3 regions of the Chryseobacterium sp. WG23 genome follow, and region 2 is predicted to be linked to each of the others. Evidence: riboswitches for the same ligand, from Rfam matches in the RefSeq annotation. Region 2 holds a riboswitch; each other region holds the start of a gene.
What was found. Region 2 has a riboswitch for cobalamin ahead of MP477_RS21650 (acyl-CoA thioesterase). Riboswitches for the same ligand answer to the same signal wherever they lie in the genome.
Positions count from the first base shown of each region.

Region 1: another riboswitch for cobalamin. It lies ahead of MP477_RS16075 (TonB-dependent siderophore receptor); the one in region 2 lies ahead of MP477_RS21650 (acyl-CoA thioesterase).
Region 3: another riboswitch for cobalamin. It lies ahead of MP477_RS11060 (T9SS type A sorting domain-containing protein); the one in region 2 lies ahead of MP477_RS21650 (acyl-CoA thioesterase).

Region 1 covers NZ_JALCZE010000010.1:105,803-108,075, reverse strand. The annotation lists gene MP477_RS16075 (TonB-dependent siderophore receptor) at 1-1,243, opposite strand, end outside; cobalamin riboswitch at 1,354-1,539, opposite strand; gene MP477_RS16070 (transporter) at 1,743-2,273, opposite strand, start outside.
Region 2 covers NZ_JALCZE010000017.1:60,532-62,804, reverse strand. The annotation lists gene MP477_RS21655 (hypothetical protein) at 1-635, shown strand, start outside; cobalamin riboswitch at 669-850, shown strand; gene MP477_RS21650 (acyl-CoA thioesterase) at 965-1,348, shown strand; gene MP477_RS21645 (HD family hydrolase) at 1,408-1,998, opposite strand; gene MP477_RS21640 (hypothetical protein) at 2,007-2,273, opposite strand, start outside.
Region 3 covers NZ_JALCZE010000006.1:161,346-163,618, forward strand. The annotation lists gene clpP (ATP-dependent Clp endopeptidase proteolytic subunit ClpP) at 1-180, shown strand, start outside; gene MP477_RS11060 (T9SS type A sorting domain-containing protein) at 269-1,342, opposite strand; cobalamin riboswitch at 1,444-1,635, opposite strand; gene MP477_RS11065 (esterase-like activity of phytase family protein) at 1,894-2,273, shown strand, end outside.

The DNA of each region.
Region 1 (2,273 bases), on a different contig from region 2:
CTTCTTCAAAAGTAAAAGTACCCAGCAAACTTCCTAAAACTTTAAACCTGTTCCATTGATAGGTAGTAGCCAAAGCCACCAATGTGGTATAGCGGGTAGGATAAGAAAATTGATACAGGTCTGCATCCAGATTATTGTACTGGAAATCCCCGCTCAAACTAATATCCCAATTGGAACTCACTGTATATAAATTGGAAGAAGATATATACAGCTCCCTTTGAATGTAGGTATTATCTGAATATTTAACTAACTGAGACTGTACCGTATCCAGAAAACGGGTATAATCGTAAGCAAATTTTGCTTTAAGCTGAGTTTCGAATTTAGGGAATAACTTTTTCCTCAGATTGGCCTGTACAAAATAGTTCTCATCAAACATCCTTGCCCCTCTCCCATCAAAACGGCTGTTAACAACAGGAGCAGGAATACCCCGATTTGAAATATACCCATATCCACGGATATTCCAGCTTCCGTTATTTAAAGTTCCATTCAAGGAGGTTTCAAAACGTTTTGCTTTAATATCAGAGTCTCTTCTTTTAGCAATCGTATCATACGCCTGCTCTCCATTAGGATATTTTTTCTCGTAACGGTATTTGTAAATACCATCACTTTGCAGAAATTCGGCACTGAAACTGGCAGAAGTTCTCTGTGATATTTTTTGTTCCAAACGGAAAGAGGGGTTGAATAAATCAATGGATGCACTTTTTGCCCTCAAAACAAGATTTGTTTTTCTTGTTCCGGTAAATACCGGTGTTTTGGGCTGCAAATAAATAGAACCTGATGATCCGAAATCTTTTGCCGGCTGAAAGATCTCACTTTTCTGACCGTTGTATAATGATATTTCTTCCAGATCATCCAAAGAATATCTTCCCAGATCCACAAGGCCGTTCTGCGCATTTCCCAGCTGAATTCCGTCATAAAAAACTCCTACGTGCTGGCTTCCCATACTTCGGATATTAATGGTCTTTAAGCCTCCAATTCCACCGTAGTCTTTGATCTGAACACCGGAAAAATACCGTAAGGCATCTGCAACAGAGTGGCTGTTCAGTCTTTCAAGCTCTTCTCCCTGCAATATCTGAGCAGGAACGATTTCTTTAAAGCTCTTTTTGTAAATATTGACAGCCTTAATAGCTTCTTCCTTTAAGGTGTCTTTTTTCTTTGTTTGAGAAAACAAGAATTGTGATGTTAACACCAATGTTGTGAAAACAACTTTATGAAATTGAGATGTAGTCAGTTTTGCCACCATTAGCTCATTTATGAATAATGATGACGCTAATGGATGTAAGAAAGCAACGACAAAGCACAGTGGTCGCTGCACAAAATCATTGTTGTCCTAAAGCTTTATTCCACGAAAGCGTCAAACGTTTATGGTCTGGCAGGTCTTCTGACTTACTCCATTTTTGAAATCCTTCCCATTAAAAAACAGTGGATATAATCTTCAAAAATTTTGGTGTGGAGCTTACAGCAGCGGGTCTGTTCCGGATTCTCACCGGATTCCCTTTTAAAAGCTTTTTACAGCTTACCAAATTTCGGCAAAGATAGAAAATAATTAATATATATTCACAAATAACAAAATGATTTACAATATTATAAAAGCATGTGTACCAAAGGTAAATTTTGAATAGAAAAATACTAAAGTACAATAGAATTCGTGTAAAAATTACAGGTATGATTTTAAACGCAAAGTTTAAATATCTCCCATCTGAATAAGTATGATAAACATTAAACTTTGCGTTAAGGATCAACTATATCCCAATATTCAGGAAAATACTGAACCTTGATTTTGCTTCTATATCTCCTCCTGCAAGATGGGTATAAACAGGAAGCATAACTTCACTTCCAAGACTGAACTTTTTATAGGAAGCCTCAAAGCCCAACTTTCCATATAATGCACTTCCGGCAGTATTAGGCAGCGCTTCATCAAACTGTTTATTCTGAGCATACACTTCTCCCTGAACCCCTGTCTTTAAAGAAAATATAGATTTTTCATTTCCCGCAACCTGATAAAAGCCTGTTGCTGCATAATTCCATTGGTTTCCAAAGCGGTACTTCTTTTTATTTTCTGTTTTAATGGTATAATCTGTATTAAGCAATACCGCAATTTTATTCTTCTGAAATTTATAATTCAAAGCTGCTTGATAATCCCAGCTTCCTGTTCCCAGCTGAAAACTCGGATTAACTCCTGAAATTCCTTTTTCATCAAACTTACCCAAAGGAATTTTTACGCCCAATCCACCGTTCAGCTGATGGAAATTATCTTTCGAACGCATCAGTTG
Region 2 (2,273 bases):
TCCGTATGCGTAAAGGGGATGTTTTTGTTTATGTAAAGCCGGCGCCGGGAGAAACGGAATGGATCTGGATCAAATATCCTGAAAAACAGGACGAGGAAAAGCCTTTTGTAAGGTATGAAACTCTTGATAAGGAAGGAATGGTAAATAAAGATCGTATTGCTTATATTGACCAGCTTCCCCAGTATACACCTTCCAAATCCAAGAATGGAAAGTCGCTTATTTTCACCGATAATTCTGACCCTAAAATCCCCACAGCTCAAAGGAGTAAAGTAGTTATTGATATTTACCCATCCAATGCCGGATACCGTAAAAAGGAGAAAGATGCTGATGGAAAACTCCTTACTATCGATAAAGTAAAGCCATGGGGAATAGGCAATGATCTCCCTGAAGGCATGACCGAAATTAAATCAATCAGGGTTCAGCAGCCTGGAAGAGGTTCTGTTTTTGTAAGGGAAGCTATCAAAAACATGTTTCAGCCCACCATGGATTTCAATAATGTGGCGGTAACCTCTTTAGATAACGACAATATCTTTCTTTATATGATCAATGGTTCAGGAGAATACAGATATACAAGTCTTTGGACCATTAAAAAAGGAAGAGTGATCAGTCAGATTATTTACCATAATCCGGAATAAATTCATTATTTTTGCCCCGAAAAAGTTTAACGCTTATTCATCATGGAAATAGGTTCTGCCTAACAGCAGATTAAAAAGGGAATCGTGTGAAAATCACGAACTGTCGCGCAACTGTAAGTAACTGAAGTCTTTTATTAAGATCCACTGTGCGGGGCATGGGAAGGGGATAAAAGATGTTACAAGTCAGGAGACCTGCCTTTTTCTTAAACAAAAAACTTTCGCGATATGAAGTTTATTGATCTGATGGATTTTTTCAGGGATTTCTTGGATTCCTGTTATTATTCTGTTGTTTTAATAGTATTTCATTTCGTTTTAATTAATAATGAAATATGACTACAGAAGAAAGAATTGAAGCATCTGAAACCAGAATATTTAAAGCGGTTTTCCCTAATACAACGAATCATTATGATACACTTTTTGGAGGTACGGCTATGCAGCTGATGGATGAAGTAGCCTTCATTACTGCTACCCGATTTGCAAGAAAAAGAGTGGTAACCGTAAGCAGTGATAAAATTGATTTTAAAAAACCTATCCCCGCAGGAACTATTGTTGAACTGATTGGGAAAGTTTCCTACGTTGGAAAAACCAGTATGAAGGTCAATGTAGAGATCTACACGGAACAGATGTATTCTTACGAAAGAGAAAAAGCAATCATTGGCGACTTTACTTTTGTAGCCATTGATGAATTCAAAAAGCCAATCCAAATCCTATAATTATAAAGTTTCGGGCGGCCAAAGGCCGCCCGAAACTATTTATAGTAAAAACTAAGCTTTTATTTGATCACTTTTCCGGTTTCCAGACTTCTGGTCAGCAATAATTCAAAAGCTTCCCCCATCTCATCAGAAGCTCTGCAGATGGCATTTTCAAGCATGCTTCTAATTTGTTTTTCCGTAACTCCGGCTTCTGTCCAGCTTTTTCCTGAGGTATGTGAATTGAGGATAAAAGGAATAATTCTGTCAATAGCACACGCAAAAATAGCATCTGGCGTTATTTCTTCTTCAAATTCCAGCCATAAATTGAAAAACTCCGAACGTAACGGCTCGTCTAAAATTCCAAAGATCTTTTGAGCAGAAACTTTTTCCCTTTCAAACTTGCCAACCATCGCTTTTTCATCAAAAAGAAAAGTATCGCCAGCCTCAATTTCAACCAAGTCGTGAATGGAAAGCATTCTGATAACTCTCAGGAGGTCAATGTCAGCACGGTTTTTTGCATAAGGATATAAAATCTGTGCAAGAATAACAATCTGCCACGAGTGTTCTGCAGTATTTTCCCTTCTTGAATCATCTGCATTATAATTTCTTCTTTGTACGTTTTTCAAAGCATCTACTGCCAGGATAAAATCGATTTCTTTCTGAATTTTCATTGTATTATTTATCTATTATATTGCCCTGCCGGATATACCTTGGTTCTGGTAACCCATTTGTTATTTATTTTTTCCCTGGTAATCACTTTTACACGGTCTTCATTGGTCATATCTTCTTCCCTCTCCAATACCTTTTCTAATCCTTTGTTAGGAATTACTTGATATTCTGTAGTAAAAATCATGCAACATCCGGATTTTCCTGTGGCAACAAGGCGCTTACGCTTGGCATCTACACCGAATAATCCAAAATAATTGGAGCCAATTTCCGTAAGCTC
Region 3 (2,273 bases), on a different contig from region 2:
AACTTAAGAGAGATGTTGAAATTAAAGCAGGAGCTTTATGAGATCATCGGACATCACTCAGGACAAACTTATGAGTGGGTTGAAAAATCTTCTGACAGAGACTACTGGATGACTTCTGAAGAAGCTAAAGGCTACGGAATGGTAGATGAGGTTTTACAGAGATCAACAGAGAAAAAATAATCGATGCTGGAAATCGGAAAAAACGCACCAATACGGTGCGTTTTTTTGTTTTATCATTGTATGAAAAAAGCATTTCACATAGGATGTTCTACTTCTTGATGATCTTATGGATGGTTGAAGTATCTGCTGTCTTTATCTCAACAAAATAAACACCTGAATTCAAAGAATGAATATCAATTTTTGTGGCTTGGGAAGTGATTACTTTTTGGCCTAAAGAAGAGTAGATATTTATTTCTTTATATTTTTCAATGGATTCGATCTGGATAAAATCATTTGCAGGATTAGGATGAATACTGAATTTTTTCTTTGTGACAGAAGAAACTCCCAGCATAGAATCGGCTGCTTCCGTAGGGGTAAATGGTCTTCTCTGTCCGAAACTTATACCCATCCAGTCATTGTTGGCTAACTGAATCTGGGAAAGGTCAGACTTCTTTTGCCAGCTTGAGAGGTCTTTTCCTTTATATAATTTCCAGCTGTCTGCCACTGTGGCGTTTCCTGTAAAATTATTCAATGAAAGAGCAGAAATCTGGCTGTTTGATGAGGTGAAATTAAAATAAGAGGCTTGAGACCGGATCAGCTGTAAGGCCTGCTCGGCTGTGATGCTTCCGTTATATTTAATTCCAAACACAAAAGAATCTGCATTTCCGTTTGACTGATTGGTTCCAAAATCAACCACTACCAGGCTTTTATTACTTCCTGTTCCTATCCAGTTGGTAATCTGAGAGGGAACATACCATTGTGAGCTGTATGCCGCAACAGGTGTAGAAGGCGGAGTGTCAGCATCATCAATTCCATAAGTAATTCCGTACCATTTTCCATCAGTCAGAGGTGTATAACCCGGGCCGTTGTTCCATGTCATATTTCCTGCGCTGGCTCCGGACCATGGGATCCAGCTGTCATCAATATCCGGCGTATGATGATTATAATGAAAGCTTTGAAGAAAACCTGAAGGAATATCAATCTCCATTTGAGGTTCTGCAGCTACAATAGCGTTGATCATGTCTTCCATCAGTAAACCATCCGCATCAAAACGGTACCCCCATGCATAAGAAGCAAGAGAATTATTATCGTTAAAATCTGCAATGAAATAGGCTTTCTTTGAACCTGTTCCTACCCAAAACTTAATGTCGTTCTCTGTAAATTGGGCAGACAAAAACTGCATAAAAAGCAGTAAGAAAAAAAAATAGATTTTTCTCATGATATAATTAAATTAAAGTTTTATTCCCGAAACTTACTTAAGAAAAGTGACAATAATCACGATCCTGAAGTGACAATGGATAAGGCAGGTCTCCTGGCTTGCATCCTATAGCACACCTTCCCGGATCAGTATCCAGTGGTTGTATTTTGCTATAAGTAAAACAGCTTACAGTTGCGGGTACAGCTCAAGAATTAAATTTTATTCTCACTTGATTCCCTATTAATGAACAGTGTTCAACCTTAAAACGCCGCAAATATATCATATAAATTTTTGAGTCCTGTTTTGTGAATTATCTTTTAGTTTTTATATTTTCCCTGAAGCTGAATGGTTTTTAATGCTATGTTTTTTTGAATTGATAATCAAATTGAAGATGTTGTTAGGTTTTCGGATTTAAACCAAAAGTTTTACTGTTTATATTAAATTCATTTTCATGGCTCCATTGTTAAAATACAATTATCATTATATTCAAGATCAGTTTACAATCAATTTATATTTTCGCAGCCATAAAAGAGAATATGAAAAGACTGCTACTATCCGCATTTGTGTTAATGGCGCTGGCATCCTGTAAAGATGATGACATCACCAGTAACCAGGAGATTAATTATTCTAAGCTTCCGCAGGAATTTGCTTTTTCAAAATTGGCTACTATCAATGGAGTAGATGTGATCAACGGAGGATTTGGATCCGGAGCAGCGGCACATCCTACAAGAAAAGGAGAATTTTATGTCATTACAGACCGTGGTCCGAATACAGATTACTTAAGCGGTAAAAAATTTCTTGTCCCTAATTTTACCCCAACGATTATGCATTTTAAAATCAATGCAGAAGGTAATATCGAGGTCATTCAATATATTAAACTTAAAAACCCTTCAGGCCAGCCTATCACAGGACTTCC